Regions from separate parts of the Robertmurraya sp. GLU-23 genome, predicted to be linked through region 2. Evidence: predicted binding sites of a transcription regulator. Region 2 holds the regulator's gene; each other region holds the start of a gene.
What was found. The regulator LexA, encoded in region 2, represses DNA repair genes until DNA is damaged. The targets are predictions, from matches to a motif close to CGAACATATGTTCG.
Positions count from the first base shown of each region.

Region 1: the regulator LexA is predicted to act here: its motif matches at 3,321-3,334, upstream of addB (helicase-exonuclease AddAB subunit AddB).
Region 3: the regulator LexA is predicted to act here: its motif matches at 5,417-5,430, upstream of ACVBAX_RS21565 (YolD-like family protein).

Region 1 covers NZ_JBRKCV010000005.1:176,644-184,953, reverse strand. Annotated here, with positions in the region: gene fabG (3-oxoacyl-ACP reductase FabG) at 1-441, shown strand, start outside; gene ACVBAX_RS11250 (alpha/beta fold hydrolase) at 613-1,380, opposite strand; gene ACVBAX_RS11245 (DeoR/GlpR family DNA-binding transcription regulator) at 1,574-2,353, shown strand; gene ACVBAX_RS11240 (Cof-type HAD-IIB family hydrolase) at 2,346-3,212, shown strand; gene addB (helicase-exonuclease AddAB subunit AddB) at 3,424-6,930, shown strand; gene addA (helicase-exonuclease AddAB subunit AddA) at 6,896-8,310, shown strand, end outside.
Region 2 covers NZ_JBRKCV010000002.1:366,034-374,343, forward strand. Annotated here, with positions in the region: gene glnA (type I glutamate--ammonia ligase) at 1-1,082, shown strand, start outside; gene ACVBAX_RS06155 (CBO0543 family protein) at 1,261-1,815, shown strand; gene lexA (transcriptional repressor LexA) at 1,858-2,484, opposite strand; gene yneA (cell division suppressor protein YneA) at 2,639-2,953, shown strand; gene ACVBAX_RS06170 (YneB family resolvase-like protein) at 2,962-3,642, shown strand; gene ACVBAX_RS06175 (DUF896 domain-containing protein) at 3,757-3,990, shown strand; gene tkt (transketolase) at 4,153-6,153, shown strand; gene sirA (sporulation inhibitor of replication protein SirA) at 6,324-6,761, shown strand; gene ACVBAX_RS06190 (YneF family protein) at 6,849-7,064, shown strand; gene ACVBAX_RS06195 (hypothetical protein) at 7,630-7,797, shown strand; gene ACVBAX_RS06200 (ABC transporter transmembrane domain-containing protein) at 8,289-8,310, shown strand, end outside.
Region 3 covers NZ_JBRKCV010000019.1:48,593-56,902, reverse strand. Annotated here, with positions in the region: gene ACVBAX_RS21595 (hypothetical protein) at 248-1,318, opposite strand; gene ACVBAX_RS21590 (hypothetical protein) at 1,615-2,421, opposite strand; gene ACVBAX_RS21585 (hypothetical protein) at 2,513-3,163, shown strand; gene ACVBAX_RS21580 (hypothetical protein) at 3,228-3,767, opposite strand; gene ACVBAX_RS21575 (hypothetical protein) at 3,998-4,843, shown strand; gene ACVBAX_RS21570 (hypothetical protein) at 4,862-5,146, shown strand; gene ACVBAX_RS21565 (YolD-like family protein) at 5,471-5,782, shown strand; gene ACVBAX_RS21560 (hypothetical protein) at 5,928-6,557, opposite strand; gene ACVBAX_RS21555 (hypothetical protein) at 6,538-7,014, opposite strand; gene ACVBAX_RS21550 (hypothetical protein) at 7,994-8,310, opposite strand, start outside.

The DNA.
Region 1 (8,310 bases), on a different contig from region 2:
TTAGCGGTTGAAGATTTTCAACAAGTGCTTGATGTAAATTTAACTGGGGTATTTCATTGTACTCAAGCAGTACTTCCTATTTTAGTTTCTAACGGAAAAGGGAGAATCATTAACACATCGTCCGTATCTGGAGTATACGGAAATGTTGGTCAAACTAATTATGCTGCCACCAAAGCAGGCGTGGTTGGTATGACAAAAACATGGGCCAAGGAACTTGGGCGAAAAGGAATCAATGTAAACGCAGTGGCACCAGGCTTTATCGCTACAGGAATGACAGCCAAGGTACCGGAAAAAGTATTAGAGCAAATGAAGATGATGGTCCCACTTGGTCGACTGGGAAATCCGGAAGATATTGCGAATGCTTACCTATTCTTAGCATCAGATGAATCCAACTATGTGAATGGGACGGTTCTACATGTTGACGGGGGAATCATGATGTAACTAAGGGGCTAGTCCAAATATTTGGGCTAGTTTTTTTGTGATCTTTTCCGAGTAACTTTCGTGTAAAAGCGAATGGATGGGAAGAGAGGGAGGCCTTAATTGCCCTCCTAAACAAACTCCCAAAAAGTACGGTCAAATAGAACCGCAGCCACACTGCTTCCCATTCCTCACCTACTGCCTATTCAGTAAATAACCCGTAATGATCTGATTAACATAACTAGGTTGTCTGGTTGGCAGTTGGTGCGATTCTCCTTTAATAACAAAGATCTCGACATCAGCCAGCTCTTTTTTATACGTTTTAATGTACGTATTAAACGAATCGGATTTGCTTCCGTACATTAGCAGAACAGGTGCAGTAATTTTTGCTAAATCATCTTTGCAGTTAAAATGCATAACATCATAGTAGTATTTTGACCAGACGTTAGGGTTTGCTTTAAGCATATGCTCTTTTAAATCACGGCGAAGTTGTTTATCTTTTGTGTGAGCTATGGCAAGGCTAGTAGATAAAAACTTTTTACTATTTTTTGCAATAAACACACCCAAGCGATGCTCATTTTTTATCATCCAATGATCAACAATAGGATAACCTCCGGATAATATGAGGGTGTGGACTCTGCTTGGATGATGTATAGCTAAATATTGGGCAATTGCTCCACCAGAGGAATAACCAAAAATAACAGCCGCAGTAATAGTCAACTGATCCATTAACTCAATGATATCCTCGCCAAATCGTTCAACGGACACTTCTTTTTCTACATTGAATGAACTGTCCCCATGTCCAGGTAAATCAGGCAAAATAATGCGGAAATGCTTCGATAAAGCTTTTTGCTTGTTAAAAACCTTCCTTCCCATGCCTGGAGGATGGAGAAAAATAATAGGAATGCCTTCACCAATATCTTCATAACAGATACGTTCATCATTAACTACGATGCTCTTCATGCAGTATCTCCTATCCGATTTTCTTTATGGATAGTATGTGGAAAGTGAATGATATTCAAAGTAGGAATAAAATTCCATTTGTAATATATTCTGCCCAATTACTTAATTTTAATTGATATTACTTAAAAATATTGAGTTTTATGGCAAAATTACTTATAATTACTTATAAATAATTAATGAGAGATGAAAAAATATGTATCAAGAAGAACGTTTAGTAGCTATTCTTAGTTATTTAAAAGAACATAAACGGATTACTGTGGAAGAAATTTGTTCAGAACTAGAGGTTTCAAGAGATACCGCTAGAAGAGACTTGGTTCGCCTTGAAGAGGAAGGGCGAATTATCCGGACAAGAGGAGGAGCATTACTTCCAACCGAACATCAGATGGTAATGGACTATAACCATCGTTTAAAGGTGGTTTCTAGTGAAAAGCAGGTGATTGGGGAAAAAGCTGCTACATTCCTAAAAACAGGAGATGCCATCATTTTGGATGCTTCGACTACAGTTCAAGCATGTGCCGAGCATGTAGAAAATATGGATTGTACGATTATTACCAATTCCATTAACTCTGCAGAAATTTTATCCAAACATCCACTTGTCTCCATTCATCTCGTTGGAGGAGAGCTGCACAAAAAGCACCGTTATTTGTTTGGATCACAGGCGATTGAAAAATTGGCCCAGTATTCTGTTGATAAAGCTTTTATTGGAGCAGTGGGTATATCCGAAACGGGTTTGACAAGTGCTCATGAAGAGGATGGGATGTTAAAGAAAAAAATGATGCAGCAGGCTAGACAAGTAATTGTATTAGCAGATCATACAAAATTTGGAGTCAATGGTTTCTTTCAATTTGGAAGTTTTACAGATATAGATGTACTAATCACGAATCGTATGCCTAGTGGTGACTTTATACAACTCTTACAAGAGAAAGGTGTAGAGTTAGTCATAGCTGGCGAGGGGGAGGAAGAAAATGACTAATCTAATCGCAATTGACTTAGATGGTACATTGTTGAGCCACGAAAATACCATCAGTGCTGAAAACATGGAGGCACTGACTTTTGCCCATAATCAAGGAGTAATGGTCGTAATTGCAACAGGACGATCTTATCACGATGTAAAAAACATTCTTAATGAATGTAACTTTCCGATTACTCCATGGATCATTTCTGCGAATGGATCAACCATTCATCACCCGAACGGGGAAAAAGTTCACTCGGTTCCCATTGATAAAGATGCAGCAGAACCAATCTTGAAATGGCTAGAGGATGAAGGCTTCTATTATGAAGTGTTTGCTGACAATACTTTGCTTACACCACAGCATGGGAGAGAACTACTATCAATGGAAGCAGAAAAACTGAGAACGGAAAATCCCTCTGTCAAAGAAGAGGATATACAGCGGGCATTAGCGACTCAGTACAGTCAAACGGGATTTGAATTTGTCCCCTCCTATCAAGATATCATTAGTAAAGATGCAGACATTTATAATATTCTTGCCTTTTCCTTTCATGATGAAAAATTAAAAAGAGGAAAAGAAAACTTCCGAGGATTAAAAGGATTGAATATGGTTTCGTCGGGTAAACATAATTTTGAATTTATACATGAAAACTCCTCAAAAGGAAAGGCTTTAGAAAAATTAGGAGAAATCATACAAATTCCACTTCTAAAAATGGCAGCAGTGGGAGATAATTACAATGATATATCCATGTTAACGATGGTAGGAAGAAGTGCTGCCATGGGAAATGCAGATGATGCAGTAAAAGAAAAAGCACATGAGGTAACTCTTGAAAATCATGAACATGGAGTGGCTCATTTTATCTATCGTCTTCTAAAAAAATAGGTATCCATGGTTGGCGTTACTTGATCGCAAGGCGTGACAACCAAGATATAAAGGTCAACCATATCGGTTGGCCTATTTTATTTCTGGCTTTCGATTTTAAAACTGGAAAGAAAATTCATTCGCGGTTAGAAGGTTATTGCCCTATTTCCGGGAGTACCTATGGTAAGATAATAGGATAGAGAAGGAACGTACGTACGAGGGAGGTTTTCTTATGGCAGTTCACTTAGTTATCGGGAGATCTGGAACAGGAAAAACGCAATTTTGTTTAGATGAAATTAGAGAAGAAATGCTAGAACGTCCAGTCGGAGATCCAATTGTTTACTTAGTACCTGACCAAATGACATTTTCTTCTGAATATAAATTGATTACAACACCTGGGCTTGGGGGAATGATTCGAACTCAGGTTTTTAGTTTTTCAAGACTAGCGTGGCGAGTGTTACAGGAAACGGGGGGGAATACCCGGTACCATTTAAATAGTGTTGGTATTAATATGTTGATTCGTAAAATTGTTGAGGAGAGAAAGGCAGAATTAAAGCTCTTTAATCTATCAGCTGACAAAAATGGGTTTATCCAGCAGCTCGAACAAATGTTAATTGAATTTAAAAGATATTTAGTCAGACCAGAAGAGTTGTTTATACAGCAGCAATCTGAGCAAATGAATAAAGTCCTTCGTGATAAACTACATGATCTTGAGTTGATTTATAAACATTTTGAAGATGCCCTTTTTGGTTCATACGTGGACTCTGAGGATTATTTTAAATTATTGGCTGAAAAAATTCCGTTATCACAGTATCTTAAGGATGCAGAAATATATATTGATGGATTTTACAGTTTTACGCCTCAAGAGTATTCCATCATAAGTCAGCTCATGAAGCATTGTAAAAAAGTAACGATCACTCTAACTCTAGATGAGCCGTACAATGAAAAATATCCAGATGAATTGCATTTATTTCGTATGAATGCAGAGACGTGTCAAAGTTTTTATGAGATTGCTAGAGTAGAAAAATTAGAAATAAGAGAAACGGTTTTATCTGAGCAAAAAAGATGGCAGCATCCATCACTCAAACATTTGGAAACATTTTTTGATACGCGTCCTACGAATGTATTTAAAGGGGAAACGGCTGTTACGATTGGACAAGCCGTTAATCGTCGAGCGGAAATTGAAGGAATTGCACGCGAAATTCTATCACTTGTTCGAACAAAGAATTATCGATACAAAGACATTGCCATTATGATGAGAAATGGTCATGAATACAAAGATTTAATTGAAACGGTCTTCGATGATTACGAAATTCCTTTCTTTGTGGATCAAAAACGCACGATGCTTCAACATCCTGTTATTGAACTTATTCGCTCCACGCTTGAAGTGATCAACGGATACTGGCGGTATGAACCTGTATTTCGAGCAGTGAAAACAGAGCTTCTTTATCCACTTCATATCGATTCAAATAAAATGCGAGAGCAAATGGATCAGCTTGAAAATTTTGTCCTCGCGTTTGGAATTCAAGGAGATAAGTGGACAAGGCGTGATCGTTGGGTATATCGCCGAATGAGGGGACTTGAATTAGAATCTGTTGCCCAAACGGATAAGGAAAAAAACTTTGAGCAAAAATTAAACGAGCTCAGACTATTGATCTCAGCACCGATCCTTCGCTTATCGAGAAGATTGAAAAAAGCTGAGAATGGAAGCAAATTAGCGGAGGCAGTTTTTCTGTATCTTGAGGAATTAGAAATCCCTGCAAAGCTTGAGCGATGGAAAATAGCTGAAGAGGAAAAGGGAGAATTAACAAAAGCAAGAGAGCATGATCAAGCATGGAACAGTGTGATTGAACTTTTAGATCAGTTTGTTGAAATGTTAGGGGATGAAAAAGTCTCTCCAAAGCAGTTTTCAAATATTTTGGATGCAGGATTAGAAGCACTGCAGTTCTCTTTAGTACCCCCGGCAATGGATCAAGTGTTAGGTGCAGATTTGGAAAAATCCCGTCTAACCGATGTGAAAGTAGCTTTTATTATCGGAATAACAGAAGGGGTTCTACCTGCTAAATTTTCGGAGGAGGGTATATTTGCTGATGAAGATCGGGAGCAGTTATTACTAAATGGTATAAAGATTGCTGCGAGCAGTAAAACCCGCTTATTGGATGAGGAGTTTATCGCCTACAAGGCTTTTACCACTCCGTCTGAGCGCTTGTATGTTTCTTATCCACTAGCAAATTCTGAAGGAAAGGCATTAATTGCCTCACCATATATTAAGAGAATGGTTGATATGTTCCCAGATAGTGAAGCACGATCGTTTATGTCGGAGCCTTCCGAGCTTGGTGAGTTGGATCAATTAAAATTTGTTGCCCATGAAAATACGGCTCTAGCTTATTTAACCTCCCAGCTTCAGTTAAAGAAAAGAAATTACCCTATCTACGACTTATGGTGGGATGTGTATAACTATTACCAGTCAAAACCCCATTTTCAAAGAGAGGTAAGGAAAGTACTTTCTAGCTTAACTTATGAAAATCGAACAACTAAGCTGTCTGAGGAGACAAGCAAGGATTTGTATGGAGAAGAATTCCAATCAAGTGTCAGCCGAATGGAAATGTTCCATAGCTGTCCTTTTTCACATTTCTCTCAGCATGGGTTAAAGCTTAGAGAACGTCAAGTATTTAAGTTAGAAGCACCGGATATTGGAGAGCTCTTTCACGCAGCATTAAAATATATTACCGAAACAATTGTGGCGAGTAAGATGTCATGGTCAGATGTGTCAAAGGATGAAATGGAAAATTTGGCAAAACAAGCAGTGGATCTACTTGCACCAAAACTACAAAATGAAATTCTATTAAGCTCAAATCGTCACCATTATATTAAACGAAAGCTGGAACAAATTATACAGCGGGCTTCGCTTATTTTACGTGACCATGCGAAGGCAAGTGGGTTTGCACCGGTTGGGCTTGAATTACCATTTGGACCAACGGAACAAATAAAGCCTGCGCCATTTACGTTGAAAAATGGGACAAAAATGGAACTAGTGGGCCGTATTGATCGAGTAGACAAAGCCGCTCATGACGGTGAAGTGTTCCTGCGAATCCTCGACTATAAATCCAGTGCAAAAGACGTTAATGTAAACGAAATTTATTATGGTTTGGCCCTGCAAATGCTTACGTATCTAGATATTGTTATTTCAAACTCAGAATCTTTGATTGGTACAAAGGCTAGCCCAGCAGGTGTTGTGTACTTCCATGTGCATAATCCGATGATAAGCACGAGCAAAATGCTTACATTGGATGAAATTGAAGCAGAGCTTTTCAAAAAATTTAAGATGAATGGTTTATTACTAGGTGAAGAAAATGTGATTAAACTCATGGATCAAACATTGGAATCTGGTGAATCGACGATTATCTCTGCAGGAATAAAAAAAGACGGGTCGCTAACGAAAAGATCAAAAGTGGCTAGTAAGGAAGAATTTAATCAGTTGCGGTCGTATGTTAGAAGCATGTACGTAAAAACAGGAAATAGTATAGTCGACGGTGCCGTTCAAATTTCTCCTTATAAAATGAAGGAGAAAACACCTTGTACTTTTTGTTCCTTCAAGTCTGTTTGTCAATTCGATGAGTCATTACAGGCTAATAAATATAGGATGCTGAAGGTTGAAGATAAGGAGACGGTAATAGAAAAAATGCGAAAGGAGAGTGATGAAAATGGCGAACATGAAACTTCCACCGAAGCCGAGTGATGTGACTTGGACAGATGACCAGTGGAAAGCAATTGTTGCGAACGGACAGGATATATTAGTTGCTGCAGCAGCAGGGTCAGGAAAAACAGCTGTTCTTGTTGAAAGAATGATCAAGAAAATTGTTTCAGAAGATGAACCGATGAACGTCGATGAGATGCTAGTCGTTACTTTTACAAATGCTTCCGCGGCAGAAATGAAACACCGAATGGGAGAGGCACTTGAGAAGGCAATTGATGAAAATCCCACGTCAAGACATCTCCGAAAGCAACTAAGCTTGCTAAATAAGGCAAGCATATCCACTCTTCATTCCTTTTGCTTAGAGGTGATTCGAAGGTTTTATTATAAAATTGAGGTTGATCCCGGATTTAGAATCGCTGACGAAACGGAAGCACAGCTCTTAAGAGATGAGGTTTTAGATACCATATTCGAAGAGGAATACGGGAAGGAAGCTAATACTGAATTTTTTGATTTAGTTGATATGTTTTCAAATGACCGCAGTGATGCGGCCCTACAAGTGATTATCCGGGAGCTGTATGACTTTGCGCGTTCAAATCCATCGCCCAAGAGATATCTACAATCAATTATTGATATGTATGATGTAGATGAACAAACAACGATTGAATCATTGCCCTTTTATCAGACACTTATTTTCGATATTCAGCTCCAGCTTCAAGGTGCAAGGGGCTTATTTGAAGCTGCTCTTGAAATAACGAAGCTTCCAGAAGGTCCAAGTCCTCGAGCGGAAACTTTTATTGATGATATTAGAATCATTGATCGACTACTTGAAGCAAGTAACCACTCGTGGGATGAGTTATATAACACACTGCTAAGTGAAACATTTTCAAAGCTAAAGCCATGTAAAAAAACGGATTATGATGAGGTTTTATTAGAAAAATCCCAAAAACTTCGAGATAAAGGAAAGAAAATGGTTCAAGCCTTACAAGCTGAACTTTTTTCGAGAAAACCGCAAAGCTTCATTCATGATATGAAACAAATGAAGTTGTATATTCAAACATTGGTTAGACTTGTCGAGGAATTTTCCAATCAATTCGATTTAATAAAGAGGGAAAAAGGGCTCGTCGACTTTGCTGATTTAGAGCATTATTGTCTCCAGATTTTATCAGATCCAGAAGAAAGTACGGATCATGAGTTCAAACCTTCTGAGGAAGCTTGTGTCTATCGCCGACAATTTAAAGAAGTTCTTGTGGATGAATATCAAGACACAAATATGGTACAGGAAGCGATATTAAATTTAGTAACTAATGATGAAGAGAAGACAGGCAATTTGTTTATGGTGGGAGATGTCAAACAATCGATCTATCGCTTCCGTTTAGCAGAGCCAAATTTATTTTTGGGAAAATATAACCGATTTACCTCACT
Region 2 (8,310 bases):
AAAAAGGTAAAGTGGCACGTTTAATCTGTGACATCTACAATCCAGATGGAACTCCATTCGCTGGTGACCCACGTAACAACTTAAGAAGAATTATTAAAGAAATGCAAGACTTAGGATTCTCAGATTTCAATCTTGGACCTGAGCCAGAATTCTTCTTATTCAAGCTTGACCAAGCTGGAGAGCCTACACTTGAATTAAACGACAACGGTGGATACTTTGACCTTGCTCCAACAGACCTTGGTGAAAACTGCCGTCGTGATATCGTGTTAGAGCTAGAAGAAATGGGCTTTGAAATTGAAGCGTCTCACCATGAGGTAGCTCCAGGACAACACGAAATCGACTTCAAATATGCTGATGCATTAAGTGCTTGTGACCAAATCCAAACGTTCAAGCTTGTTGTTAAAACAATTGCACGTAAGCACGGTCTACATGCTACATTCATGCCGAAGCCATTATTCGGAGTAAATGGTTCTGGAATGCACTGTAACGTTTCTTTATTCAAAGAAGGCAAGAATGCATTCTTCGATCCAACTGGAAACTTAGAACTAAGTGATACTGCTCGTCAGTTCATCGCTGGTATCATTAAGCATGCTCCAAACTTTACAGCTGTAACAAACCCAACTGTAAACTCTTATAAGCGTTTAGTACCTGGTTACGAAGCACCTTGCTATGTTGCATGGTCTGCTAGAAACCGTTCACCGCTAATCCGTATCCCTGCTTCTCGTGGAATTTCCACTCGTGTAGAAGTACGTAGCGTTGACCCAGCTGCTAACCCTTACTTAGCAATGGCTGTATTACTTGCTGCAGGACTTGACGGAGTGAAGAACTCTTTAACACCACCAGCTCCAGTTGACCGCAACATCTACGTTATGAACAAAGAAGAGCGTCAAGCTGTAGGTATCGAAGATCTACCAGCTACACTTGCTGCTGCTTTAGATAACTTAAAGTCAGACGAAACAATGGTTTATGCTCTTGGAGAGCATATCTTCGAACACTTCGTAGAAGCAAAAGAGATCGAGTGGGATATGTTCCGTACGCAAGTACATCCATGGGAAAGAGAACAATACATGTCAATGTATTAATCCGTTCATAGAAACCCTCAAACACTTTAATGTGTTTGAGGGTTTTTTGTATGTTGTTAATGGTGGAGGACGGTTATAAAACTAACTTGAAACGATTTAAGGCTCGTGAATAAAAATCTCAATTTTACTAAATAATACAACCAATTACAGTTATTTGAAGTTATGTTGCGGGGGAAAAATGATGACGTTTCAAGATGGTCTAAAGCGAGTCGAAAAAGGAACCGACTTAATTAAAGAGGGAAATCATCTTATTATAGATGCGACCATAAATGCCTTTTTTTTCACTTGGCAATGGTGGGTTGCGGTGTTAATGATCATTGTTCCATGGGCACTCTGGGCAATATTCCGTAAAAGGGAGAGCTCAGCACGATTGCTTTTTTCAGTATTTATCGTAATGATACTATCTACAACGATTGATGCGTTAGGAGTGGAACATGGAAGGTGGGTTTATCCAGTAAAAGCCATTCCAATTCCGACAATAAGTTATTCGCTTCGTTATTCTCTTATGCCGGTCCTTATTATGTTTTTCCTTCAATACAAACCGAACGTTAATCCATTTATAAAGGGAATCATTGTGGCTGGTATTAGTGCATACATTGGGATGCCGATGATGGCGATGATGGATATGTATAAGAAAATAGATTGGGCTTATACCTATTCATTCTTTATCATATTGTTCTTGTATCTTGTGGCTCATTGGTTTAGTCGAAGAAAGAGCTTTGAGCCATTGTGATAATAAGAAAAGCAAGCATCATTCGATGCTTGCTTTCACTAATTAATGAATATGACGATATACTCCAATAACTTTTCCAAGAATAGACACATTTCGTAGGATAATTGGTGCTAGGGATGAGTTCTCTGGCTGCAAACGAACATAATCCTTTTCTTTGAAGAACCTCTTCACTGTTGCTTCATCTTCCTCAGTCATGGCAACAACGATATCACCGTTATTCGCTGTTTGCTGCTGCTTCACAATCACGTAATCACCATCAAGGATACCAGCCTCAATCATACTGTCTCCCATAACCTCAAGCATAAATACTTGTTCATCCGCAGGGGCAAGACGTTCTGGGAGAGGAAAATACTCTTCCACATTCTCGATTGCAGTTATAGGTATACCCGCAGTTACTTTTCCGACTACAGGAACGTTAACAATATTATATTTTGGTATATTACTTACTACCTCATCAAGATCCAGAATTTCAATTGCTCGTGGCTTTGTAGGGTCTCTGCGGATATACCCTTTACTTTCAAGTCTAGCTAAGTGGCCGTGTACGGTTGAACTTGACGCTAAACCAACAGCTTCGCCAATTTCACGAACGGAAGGCGGATAGCCCTTTTGTTTAACTTCTTCTTTTATATATTCTAGTATATCTACCTGACGTTTTGATAGTTTTGTCATACTTACCGCCCCTCATTGGTTAATCTTGACTTTATTATAGCATGTTCTACCAGTGCATACAAACATAAGTTCGAATAATCGTTGACACAAAACAGATGTTCGGTCTATAATATAAATATAAATACGAACATACATTCTAATAGAGGTGTTTTACATGAAAAATTTATGGAACAAATACTCATATGCTATTATTCTAGTTGTCTTATCTATCCTATCGTCTATTATTTTAGTAATTTCTAATGATGAATCAGTTGAGGAAAAATATATGGCTGTAACAATTAATGAAGGGGAAACACTTTGGGATCTTTGTAAGGACTATGCAGATAAACATGCATTATCTGAAACAGAGTTTGTTTCCTGGGTGGAAGAAATCAATGATATTAATGGAAATGTATTATTAGTAGGAGATAAGATCTATATCCCTGTTGAATTAAACGATTCCACTGTTACTCAGCTAGCATCGAAATAGGAGGGATTATGAAGGCAATTATCTATTGTAGAGTTAGTACTGAAAAAGAATCACAGTACTCTTCTCTAAAAAGGCAGGAAGAAGAACTATTGAAGCTATCACAACAACACGGAATGGAAGTTGTTGAAGTGATAAAAGAACAGGCGAGTGGATATGACTTTGACAGAGAAGGTATTTTGCTCCTGCTGTCACGATTAAAGGAAGAGAAAGTAGAAGCTGTCCTAATTCAGGATGAAACGAGACTTGGTAGAGGAAATGCCAAAATTGCTTTGCTTCATTGTATACTTAAGGATAACATCAAACTTTTCAGTGTATCACATAATGGTGAGTTACAATTGTCCGAATCGGATTCTATGGTTTTGCAAATTGTAAGTATGGTAGAAGAATATCAGCGAAAGCTTCATAATAGTAAAATTAAAAGAGGAATGAACAGAGCTGTTCAAAACGGTTACAGACCAGAGAAAAATCTGAAAAACAAAGGTGTTCATGCCGGGAGAGAACGTATTGAAGTACCGATAACAGAGATTGTACGGTTACGAAACAATGATTTAACATTCTCTGAAATCGCTGCTACTTTAAGAGGGTTTGGTTATGATATTTCAAAAGCTACAGTAAATCGGAGATATCTTGAATACATAGAAGAGCTAAAACATCAAAAAAATATCTCACTAAATGCCAACAAGTCATAAAAATCGTTGGCATTTTTTGTTATTCGTACCTCTTTACGCTTCTTCCTTGTCAAAGACTATAACTTTTAGTAACATGATTTCTATTAGTAAAACTAAAAGAGAAGGAGCAAAGAGATGCTACCGAAGGGAAAAATGGCTAGAATCAATGAACTAGCAAAAAAAGCAAAAGCTGATGGATTAACTGAGACGGAAGCAAAGGAGCAGTCAAAGCTTCGTAGTGAATATTTACAAACATTTCGATCATCTATGCTAGGAACGCTCCAAGGTGTAAAAATTGTTGATCCTTTGGGTGATGATGTTACACCTGAAAAGCTCAAGAGATTGAAAAATAGTAAAAAACTACATTAATCCACTAAATTTATTTACCAAAAAATGATAGAAAACACTGAAAATTAAAAAATATATGTTTTTTTTCTAAATTTATTAAGGCAATCTGTTGTATAAATAATAGAGCAGATATAATATTAAAAAGTGGGATTATTGAGATAAAGAATAGGAAGGGTTGAAAAAATGTTTGAACAAAAAGATGTACTAGCAATTAACGCAATACGTACTTTATCAATTGATGCAATTGAAAAAGCTAATTCCGGCCATCCAGGTATGCCGATGGGGGCTGCTCCAATGGCTTACACTCTGTGGTCACGTTTTATGAATCATAACCCTAAAAACCCAGAGTGGTTTAACCGTGATCGTTTTGTTTTATCTGCAGGGCATGGTTCTGCATTGCTGTATAGTCTTCTTCACTTATCAGGTTATGGCGTAACAATGGATGATCTTAAGAGTTTCCGTCAATGGGGAAGTAAAACTCCTGGTCACCCTGAATTTGGACATACCCCAGGTGTAGATGCAACGACTGGCCCACTAGGACAGGGGATTGCAATGGCAGTAGGTATGGCAATGGCTGAAAGACATTTAGCAGCCACTTATAATAAAGGCAACTACAATGTAGTAGATCATTATACATATAGTATTTGTGGTGACGGTGACTTGATGGAAGGTGTTTCTGCTGAAGCTGCTTCACTAGCAGGACACTTAAAACTTGGTCGCTTAGTTGTATTATACGATTCAAATGATATCTCTCTTGATGGTGACTTAGATCGTTCATTCTCTGAAAGTGTTGCAAAACGCTTTGAGTCATATGGTTGGCAATATCTTCGTGTAGAGGATGGAAATAATCTTGAGGAAATTGCAAAAGCAATTGAAGAAGCTCAAGGTGATCAAAATCGTCCTACACTAATTGAAGTAAAAACAGTAATCGGATACGGTTCTCCAAACAAATCAGGTAAATCAGATGTTCATGGTGCCCCACTTGGAGCTAACGAATTAAAGTTAACAAAAGAAGCTTACCAATGGACATTTGAAGAAGATTTCCATGTTCCTTCAGATGTATACGACACATTCAACAAATACATTGTGGAAACTGGTGCAAAGAAAGAAAATGAGTGGAACGACCTTTTCGATTCTTATAAAAATGAGTATCCTGAGCTTGCTCAACAGTTAACATCTGCTATTAACGGTGAGCTTCCAGAAGGTTGGGACAAGGACCTTCCTGTTTATCCTGAAGGAAAAGCACTTGCTAGCCGTGCATCATCAGGTGAAGCACTAAATGCTATCGCTAAGAACACTCCTTCGTTTATCGGGGGCTCAGCTGACCTAGCTGGTTCTAATAAAACAATGATTAAAGGAGTAGGCGATTTTACTCCTGAATCGTTTGAAGGTAAGAACATTTGGTTTGGAGTTCGTGAATTTGCGATGGGTGCTGCGTTAAATGGTATGGCTCTACATGGTGGAGTAAAGGTATTTGGAGGAACATTCTTTGTATTCTCTGACTATTTACGTCCAGCAATCAGATTAGCTGCATTAATGGGGCTTCCTGTAACGTATGTGTTTACTCATGACTCAATTGCAGTAGGGGAAGATGGACCTACGCATGAGCCAGTAGAACAGCTTGCTGCATTACGTGCAATGCCAAACTTAGGTGTTATACGTCCGGCAGATGGTAATGAAACTGCAGCAGCTTGGAAGCTTGCGCTTGAATCAACTGATCTTCCAACAGCTTTAGTTTTAACAAGACAAGACTTACCAACCATTAAAGACACGGATAAAAATGCGTACGAAGGCGTTAAGAAAGGTGCTTATGTCATTTCTCCAGCATCTAAAGAACAAGCAGATGTATTATTACTTGCTGCTGGGTCAGAAGTAGGTTTAGCTGTTGAAGCGCAAAAAGCACTTGATGCAGAAGGAATTTCAGCTTCAGTAGTAAGTATGCCTTCATGGGATCGCTTTGAAAAGCAATCTCGTGAATATAAGCAAAGTGTGATTCCTCCAACTGTTAAAAAGCGCTTAGCTATCGAAATGGGATCATCTCTAGGATGGCATCGTTATGCAGGAGATGAAGGGGAAGTATTAGGAATTGATACATTCGGTGCTTCTGCTCCTGGTGAAAAAATCATGGCAGAATACGGATTTACAGTAGAAAATGTAGTTGCTAGAGTGAAGGCTCTATTATAAGTTTTAAAAGGCTGTTCTAATAAATAGAACAGCCTTTTTATTTTGTATCAAGACCTACGACTTTTTCCGACAAAAATAGTGGAAGTTTTTGACGACGAAAGACAAACGTTCTATTTCTACTTCTTTATAATAGAGAGAAATAACATTTGGTCAGACGAGGAGGAAACTTGGTGAGAACATATCAGTTGTATTTAATCGATGATGAATTTGCCTCTCATTATTTTGGTAGGGAAAAGATGTTCTTTGATCTGTTTGCTGAGTATAACGAATCCTTCGGTGAACTAAAAAATATATTAAAAAAACAAATTCAATTTATTACGAAGCCACTATCCACACTTCGCCTTCAACAATATATTCTTCAACAACTAGGGAAAAATCAGGATTTTGAACACAAACAGGGGATATACTATATTCAAAATGGAAACGTAAGCTCTGCGAAGCTAGAGATATTTGAAAAGCATATTACTCTCCATGCATTTGGTAGCTATGATGCAGAGACACTTTTCTTCGAAGTTCTACGTAAAAGTGAGAGTTCCTTTTTGGCAATTGACCTTGTACATGAACGTTACGGGTGGCTTAGACCAATTAAGGAAAGAAAGTTGATTTAAAATAGGAGAAATTGCACAGCAAATATTGTATAATAGCATTTGGTTTAGTACACTGTATGATAGACAACATGAAGGAGGAAGTTTAGTATGTGGACGCATATTCTAGTAGGCGTACTTGCTTTAGCAGCAGGTGTTGCACTAGGTTTTTTCATTGCTCGCCGTTACATGATGAGCTACTTAAAGAAAAACCCACCAATTAATGAACAAATGCTAAAAATGATGATGATGCAAATGGGAATGAAACCATCTCAGAAGAAAATCAATCAAATGATGTCAGCAATGAACAAGCAAACGGGCAAGTAATTTGTCACGGACAAGCCCTTGTACATAGGCTTATGGTTTGATTGACTCAATCCCGAATAAAGACCACCTTTTCTGCTCAAAAAACAGAAAAGGTGTTTTTTTTATTCTGCTGAATCTCTTTCCTGTTTTTTTCGTCTTCTCCTTATCGGAGGTTCTTTATAAGTTAAGCTGTGGACTTCAGTCCTAATAATGTTCCTAAGAAATTGCTCTAAGAAAGGATAGACTCTACCTGTATAATCTTCTAATGATTTACATTCATAATGAACAGGTAAGTAAACACTATATTTACAGGTAATCTCATAAGCTGGTCTGTTTTTTTGATCAGTTATTTCTTTATAGCTATGTATTTTAATGACATTATGGTTCTTTCGAATAGAAAAACGATGATTTAAATCGTATGTTAAAAACGTGACGTATCCAATTGCATTAACCACCTAATCACACTCACCCTGTAAATATTTATCTCATCTATTATACAGGACAAAGTGATTTCGTTCATCACCAGACTAATTTTTGATAAGTAGGATAGGAAATGTCCATCCTATAGAGGAGGAGGTGTGGGAATATGGTACGTATTCATAACCCAGTAAAAGGAGATAAAAGTAAGCTAGGTACAGATAACCAGAAGCATGGTGGAACAATGGAAGAAGTCGACCAATTTTCAAATGCTATTTATCAGGCCGTTCATCCAGGTAAAGGTGACGATGATAAAAACAACAATAGTACAAAATGAAAACGCCATCATGGCGTTTTTTATTGTGAAGGACTAATTTAGCGCCTATGGTTACCAGTATTTAGTGGATTGAGGGAACTAAATTTGATTTTAAGGCCTGTGATTTCCAGGAATTAGTGGAATGAGGGAACTAAATTTGATTTTAAAGCCTTTGATTTCCAGGAATTAGTGGAATGAGGGAACTAAATTTGATTTTAAGGCCTGTGATTTCCAGGAATTAGTGGAAAGAGGGAACTAAATTTGATTTTAAGGCCTGTGATTTCCAGGAATTAGTGGAAAGAGGGAACTAAATTTGATTTTAAGACCTATGATTTCCAGGAATTAGTGGAACGAAGGAACTAAATTATGAAGTTGAAATAACAATACTTCACCCATTCATTAAACTAAAGGAACAATACCAAAACACTGCAAGTATCTTCCTAATTTTCGCAACATTTGGTAAACTATTCTAGTTACAGGAATTGTTTTTTAGGGTTGGGGGGCTGTGGAGAATGAAAGTTTTTATTGATTTGA
Region 3 (8,310 bases), on a different contig from region 2:
ATTTTTCTTTCATTCCTTAACACGTTTCACTTCAATATGAGTGGTTCTTTTAAAATTTTTGATACATGGCCAACCAACTCCCTAATGGGGTACTCAATATGCTTTTCAGGTTGAGTAAATGTAAAACCTCTTTCCTTTAATAACTTAATTAAATCTGTAATTCCAATGGCACCATTACTTATATTTCCTAGTTCGCTTAATATAGTCTCTTTCCGTTAATCACTCAATTACTGGTGAAACCTATATTTTAGGTGGTACTAGAGCCCTCTGTCGATTCTTCGACATTTACAGGAAGCAAGTTCAAATAAGCAGCTAAATTCCAAATACCTTCAGGTGTTGGTGAAACATCTTGGTGATTTCTATTTGGATTTCCCCATTTTGCAATTACCCTTTTTTCAGTCTCTTCATATGTCTCATTAAAAATAGACCCTCTTTCATAAGAATACTCAATCGGATGATCATCTATTGAAGCTACAGAGGAGTTTTTCTTTTGCTGCTGCTCTAACTGTTTCTTTAAAATCCGTTCTTGCTCCTCCTTGAACTTAATTTCATCAAGTTCTTTGAAAAGCTTTTCCGTTGTATTCATTCGTTCAAGGTTCTCATTCTCCCCGAAAAGGTTAAACTCCATGTGTTCAGGATCAATAGAGAGGGCATTTTCTAATGAAATATAAATAGGTTCTGCTAAAAGTCGGGCATTATTACTATCTAATAATAGATAACGTAAGATGGTAGCCTCTCTCTTTGTTGGATTAATGTAAGTGATACTTTTAGGAAAATAATGCAATACCGTGTCACCGACTAAGACTTTTATGAGTTCTGGAGGAAGAGCCTTAATATAGTCTTGCCAATCCAAATCTTCTGAGGTAATTACACTTGAATCAATTTCCGTTTGAACAAAAGTCGTATAAGGAAGGCCAGATTTATACGCTAACCATTCATCATCTATGAAGAAATGTGCTTTGAAATTATTCTGCTCGTAAATTTCATTACGCTTTTCTACATTTTTTGAATACGCTGTATTGGTTCTAATACCAGTTAAATAGTCAATAGCCCATACTTCGCCATTTGGATGCTTTATGATGAAATCGGGAACTATAGATAAAATCGTTCGATATAGATATCCGGGTTCTACCGTTAATCCAAGGGGTTTAGATTGCCCCTCTAAAATGGTACGGATGATAGTTTTGCCCTGTATATGTTTTGTTGGTTCTTCATAAGTACTAATTTTCTTATCATATTTTTTATAGTTTTCACTATAAGAACATTCGGATTTATCCCAATGACGAAAATAAAAATTTCGATCAAATGGTAAAACCATTTCAACTGGTGAATCACAACAAAGACAGTGAAATGCTTTCTTCTTTGCAAAAGAACGGTAATCCGCCTCAAGTTTAGCCTTAACGTCTACCCTTTCAAATCCCCTGTTCTTCTAATCTAATCCTTATTTCCTCAATGTTTACTAATCCATTATGAAGTATGGCAGCATTCACTTCTCCACCACCTGTACAAAGTATTATCTCTATCCATTATAACTAAAATAGACTATAGCGATAGTTAGCCAAACATATAACATACTATATGTTACCTATATTAATAACATATTATATTAGGAACTTATTCTAGTAGCTCTATGGCACGTTCCTGGATTATTTTAGTCAATGCCCCTCCATAATTGACCTTTAACCGATAATAAACGGATATGTACATATGAGCTAGATACTCCTCTTCAACCATCTCTTTGTCAAAGCGGATTAAATTACCAATTCTAACCTTATTTATCCCTTGTGTTTCAATCCTTCTATAGAAGTTCACTTTATATTTTAATCCCCATTCACTGACAAGATCACGCTGACTTTTCAAGGCTAAAGGGAAACTATCTATGGGAATAACACGAGAATCGTTTTCGAAATCTTTCCAGATAAAACTATCCATCACCCGTTGCATGTGGTTTCGGAATGAGACCGGTTGTGCTTTCTTTGCGTGATTAAGTGTAAGCAGCTTCTCTTTTATTTCAAGGACTGCAGCGGGATCAAAATCCTTTTCATAAAATCTTTTATATGTAATTACCTTTTCTGCTTTGTTGCAAATATACTGTTTAAACTCAAAACGGTTAAACAAGATTCGTTTATTAAACAAGGGAATCATAGTTTCATCGATAATATGGTTAGTAGCATATCTCATCAGCATAAGTTTACTAACCTCTGTTATTCGAATGTGTGGAACCTCTGGAACTATTTTTTTAATTACATACTGGTAGGAGCAACGGAGATAACTGGCTACTTCCTCAACAGCTAAAGAATACCCTTTTTCAATTAACTCTATATAAGCCCGACTAATCTCAATTTGTTTTCTTCCCTCTCCTTCGATCCTGATAAGATTGGGTTCATCATATTTAAGAACCCTCTTCTTGTCTATATCCATGGAATTCACTTCAATCATATATGTTACCAATATAAATAACATATAAACGAATAACTTTCACTTACATTATCCAATAGCTGTAAAAGGCACTATGCTTTGGACACCACTATCTATTAGTCATTTAAAGTCAGCTAAACTTTTTTCTAAATTAAGTAGAAAGCTAGAGGATAATTTCGATGGTAATTCATTTCCAAGCAAATCATACCAAAATTTCTCTTATGTAACTGGATGTATTTTTGCCTCAGTCTCTTTTCTAGAATCAAATATCAATGAATTATTAGCTGAAGCTATTGATGGAGATACTGCAACATTACGGCAAGCGCTAACTATTGAAGAAGTTGATGAGATTAAAATATTAGCGAGAAAGATTAAAAGAGGAAATCTCAAACCACCAGAAAAGATGTCTCTAATATCAGCAAAATATATGGAATTTCTAAATGTGCTTGGTAAGGAGAAGATAGACCACCAACTATTCGAGGATACTTTGTTATTAATACAACTAAGGAATAGGTTAGTTCATTACAAACCGGAATGGGTTACCTCTGAAGATCCAGGTTCTATATACGATGTGGAAAAGGAATTAAGAGGAAAATTTGATGAGAGTAAACTATATTTAGGTACTGGTAACCCTTTTTATCCCGATAAATGTCTTGGTAGTGGGTGTGCAGAATGGTCTTATCAAACTGCTAAGGCTTTCGTTGATCAGTTTTATAATAAATTAGGTATTCGTCCGCATTATTAAAATCAACCATTAAGTAAAAAAAGCTCCTTTTACTGCAAATTCACAGTGAAAGGAGCTTTTCTTATTATTTTGTTGGTTTAAATGGTGAGAAGAAGCTATATACCTTTGAAATTAATCCAATATTTTCAGTGTGATTAGATTCTAACGATTCAATCTCTTCTAGAATTACTTTCCGTTGAGTATTAATCTTTTCAACTTCAAGTCTTTCAGTAAGATTTAACTCGGTATCTTTTCGTTTTCTTCCTGCTTCTAAAAGTTTAATTTCATACTGAATTTGAGTTTGTTTAACTGGGTCAGTATTATTTTTCCCTTTTTCTTGCCAATATTTAATCTTTTTATCAATCTCATTGTTAGCTTCTTTAATCTTGCTGTTAGTACTTGTATTTAAACTTGATTCTTTGGTATCTAACTCTTTTAATACCGTTTTATTTGCTTTTATCTTATTTTCAGTATTAGTGGCTAATGTCTTAGAATAAGAATTTTTGTAGTTATTGAAATTAATAAATGCGTCCTTTAAAGTTGGAGTTGCTGCACCCACAGCCGTCGGCAATAGGGTAGCTCCTGCGATAACCCCAGTCATAATTAACTTTTTTGTTTTTTTCATTCTCGTTCTCTCCTTGGTTCCTATTGAATTAACAGGATTTTATGGTTTCCATAACAATCGGTTAAGATTAGGCTACCAATAATAAAATTCCGATATTGCGTATTTTCACAATAACGAAAAAATTTATTGCCTTTTTTGGGATAATTACCCATATTTCTCATAGCCGTTTCTAGTAAGAACTGGTAATCTATGATTACATTTATCTCTTTGTTTCAAGGAAGTGTTAGCCTATGGAAAGAATCGCTATTCAGGAATTAAGCGCATATTGGAAAAAGCAGTATTTGCAACAAAAAGACTTATCCAGCTTTCAAGCGGAGGATAACGATTTTAAAGAGATTTCTATACGGACCCGTGAAAAATTCAATTTAAATTACTTTCCTCAACCCTTCTATGGTTACTTTGAGGAAGATATGAAAAATGATGTATTAGTGCCTTTAATCAATCCTGGTTCATTGAACGCTTCGGATGTGTTAAAACAATTCCCCTCTGATTCTGAGATAGAGTCTAGAAAGCAATGGAATTTGAATATCGTTGAGCGTCACTGTACCAACATCTGGACAAAGGAAGTGTTTCATCAGAAAGAACGGGAATACGACCGTGTATTTGGAGGAAAGAACAAACATTGGAGAGGTAGAAAATTAATAGAAGTTCGCCAATTACTTGGTGAAGACATTGGATTTTTACATACTATTGAGTTTTTCCCTTTTCATTCAGACTCATGGAAGGTATCAAAAAAAGACCGGGAGACCTTATACAACTTACCAAGTACTATACATGCTATCAGAGTACTTGAAGAAATAGCTTCCACAAGAGCGGTACGACATATATTAGGAATCGGACTACCGTGGATAGATATATTAAGTCACTATTCTAACCTTTTCGTTCTTGAAGATTGCAAAACGCTAAAAGGTCCTAAAGGGAAAGTGGGACAAAGATTCTATAAGTTTAAACCTGTTCGGAATTCTGAAGGATTACCTCTCGTGATCTACTCTACTTCATCCATGAATTTACCGACCAATCAAGAAGGTGTGGATATTATTCTTGAATTCCTTGAGCATAATCGGATATTCGTCTAACAAAGGAGAAACAATGAAATGGATAAGAAAAAGCTATCTAAAATCTCAACCATTTATATGTTAGCTGTCTTTGGAGCTTTTTTGATATACAGCTATATAAAGGATTGGTCCATAGTTGTAAGTGAAGATAAATATGAACTATTAGGTTTTGCAGGGTTAGCATACATTGGTACCATTCTGTCTGGGATTGACCTAGCAGCCGTAAAGGATAAAGAGAAAAAAGTGAGCAAGAAATCGGTCATTCAAGGAGTCAAATTAGCATTGGTTTTTATTGTTATTACTCTTCTAGCCAAGTTATATTAAGAAATATATAAAGGATAGGTGTATTCTTTGCAATTAAGACAATTTACTTTTAAATTTTTGATAAAATTTCTTATATTCTTTCTAATTGGGATTATTACAAATGCTATGTTTAAATCCTCATTTAACCTACTAACTGCCTTTTCGGTGGCTTTAGGATTATCGTTCGGAGTTTCAGGAGGTTTTGGATTGATATTCCGCAGAAAAAATAAATTGAGTATTAAATAATTTTTTATTTCTGTTGTAATACTTGAAATTCAGGCATAAGATATGAGAACAAATGTTCTTATTAGAAAGGTTGATTTTATGCTTAGGGATCGTGGATTGATGAAGTATAGACCTGTAGCATTCATGCCTGAACAAATAGCCAGTATTAAGCAGATGTACAAAGAGCAAGACGATGTGAAGATGCCAGAATTGGATGAACAACATCTTGAAAAGTTGGACCAGACCATATGTAACTGCATGGAGTTCAACTTGGAGGCAACCGTAACATTCTACAAAAAGGCTCGATATGAGATAACAAAAGGTACGATCCATTACATGAATGAGTATAGCAAGTACATACGTGTAGTGGATTCCTTTGACCAATGGACACAGATTGAACTAAAAAACATTATTGATATTCGAATTAATTGAAGCATACATGCAATAATCTAAACGGTTTGTCATATACTTAATGTACAGCTATGAATTGCAACTAGACTAAAGTAAGCACCCTCTATTTAAAAGGGTGCTTATATTTATGTTATCGTAATCTATACAAATTGGTCTGAAACTGAAATTACTTAAGGTGAGTCAATATAGATTTTTGCAATTTCAATGTGTTACCTTCCTTCTTAATCATCTCAATGAAATTAAGAAACACAATAGCAATGACTTCTTCGACGGTTACACTTTCCCCAGAACTCATAAAGGGTTGTAAATCGTGTAATAACACTTCCGCTCTTAGTAGCTCGGATTTTTTCATCCGAATCGTAATATAGGCCATTTTTGCGTCCTCAGAAGGTGTTTCCTCTATTTCTTCTTCTTCCACCGTTTCAAATTCAAATACGTATTTAGAAATAGGTTTCATGATCCGTTTCTCTTGAACCCTCTTACGAAAGTAATTCTGTTTACCCACCAAGATAAATTTGGCTATTTGCTCATTCTTAGCTCCCATTTTAATTTGTCTTAGAAAATCTTCGTATAAGAGATAAATCAAATGAGAAGCATCAAAGTGGAAGGGAACCTCTGATTCAAAATTATCCCGAAGATCATCACAGAAGACTTCTCCTCTTAAATATTCATAGTAAGGTACCTTCACTTCGATAGTTGGTCTATTATTAAAGAAATAGCTAAAAAATCCTCTTTCTTCCGTATTACCCGATAACCTCTCCTGTAACACATTTAAGTTACTGTAGGATTTTTTCAATCGTTCCCCCTCCTTCTAACCACTTCATTATTGAAAGCATGACCTGATAAACAACCTTACGTTCTGAAAGATTTTTACGAATAGCCAGACCATGAGGACCTCCAATTTCTATATACTCCGTTTCAAGAAGGTTCGTGTGCATATAGACTTTGGTATCTTTGTAATCGTGCTGCCAGGATAGAATATGCTCATTACGAAGTCCAAATCGTAACAATTGCGTATTAAATTTCGTCTGACTAAGAGGCTCTTTTCTTTGAGACTTATATATTCTTGCTGCTTCCGCACGGTAGCTTTTAAGTTTCATTTGAATCACTGGAGAAACAGGGAATTTTATTGAGTGACACTTATCTGATCTTATCGCCCTTTTTGAAGGTGTTCTTTTTGACTGACTTGGTGTAGGAGGTTTCTTCTCATTTGCTATCTCGATATTATTGAACAGTGGATTAATGTAGTCCATCCTCTCCCCCACCTCTCACTATTTTAGTAGGTAACTTTCGGTCATTTTTCCACTTTTCCACTCTTTACTAGATATATATGGATGAAGGGACAAGGTTTAGAACTATTTTTGTATATTTCTAGCCATATCTGTTCATAATGGGACTAACTAAGAGGGAATTCTATTGGAGGGTGTAAGATGAGTAAGAAACAGAGGGAAAAGGAAATAAAGGCTCTAAAAGAATTGGAGAAACGAAGAAAGAAAGCAGGATTTAAAATTATTGCTGTTAAAGTGAAATGATCCTTACTTGGTGTAAGGATCATTTTTTGGTTATTTGAAACTTAATTTCTAGGACCTCTTTAGAGTTCGTACGGATAAAGAATCTCCTATCCTTTTGCAAACGTTTCAAATAGAAAAGGAAAAGTTAAAATGCTGAGAGAGTTATTACTGATTTAAGGCTTTACTGAGATTAAAGTTTGACTCCCCTACCTTATATTGATTTTAATATAAGACAAATTTTTTTATTAGAAAATTCCAGTTCCATTTTTAATTTTCAACTTACTTTGTATAACTTAAATAAATAAGAGTATAAATTTAAGGTATTTATAATATAAGTACAGAATAAGATATAAAAAAACAATATTTAAAAATATAGAGAACTAATTAGGGTGCTTGGAGCCTTGATGTTACTGATTTTCACGGTACTTTATGCCAATAAAGAATCGGATAATTCATTTGTAAACATCTTTATCAGCAAAATAACCACTTTTAAACAGGTACATTACCAATTTACTAACTTAGTAAGAAATAGTGAAACAGAATATACACTTATCCACATGTGGATAACCGAATAGTGATTTTTAGAAAAAACCACCTGAAACAGATTAAGTTTCAGGTGGTTTGATTTTTGTCTGAATGAACCTGGATTTTGTAAAGAAAGGAAGGGTTTAACTACACGAGAAATAGCCCTGTTAATCTACATTTTTTTAACAGAGCTAATTTATTTCATTTTTTGTATAAAATTTGGATACTTACGATTTGCATTTGCATAGTGGAAGATTGCTTCCTCTACTACTTCACCATAAGGATTAGGGTTGTTTACATAGTGTCCAAACGAAGAAATCAAGCTGCTACGTATAAATGCTCCAATAGACCGCACTTGATTTTCGGGGTCATTCTCCTTCTTATCTTTATAGAAATCAATGAATTGTCCGAAGGCAGAATTAAATACATCAAATATAACTTTATTCCTTCTAGGAATTGATTCATTATAGTATTTCATTACATCGATCACTTCTTGTTTTACAGACCCAAGAA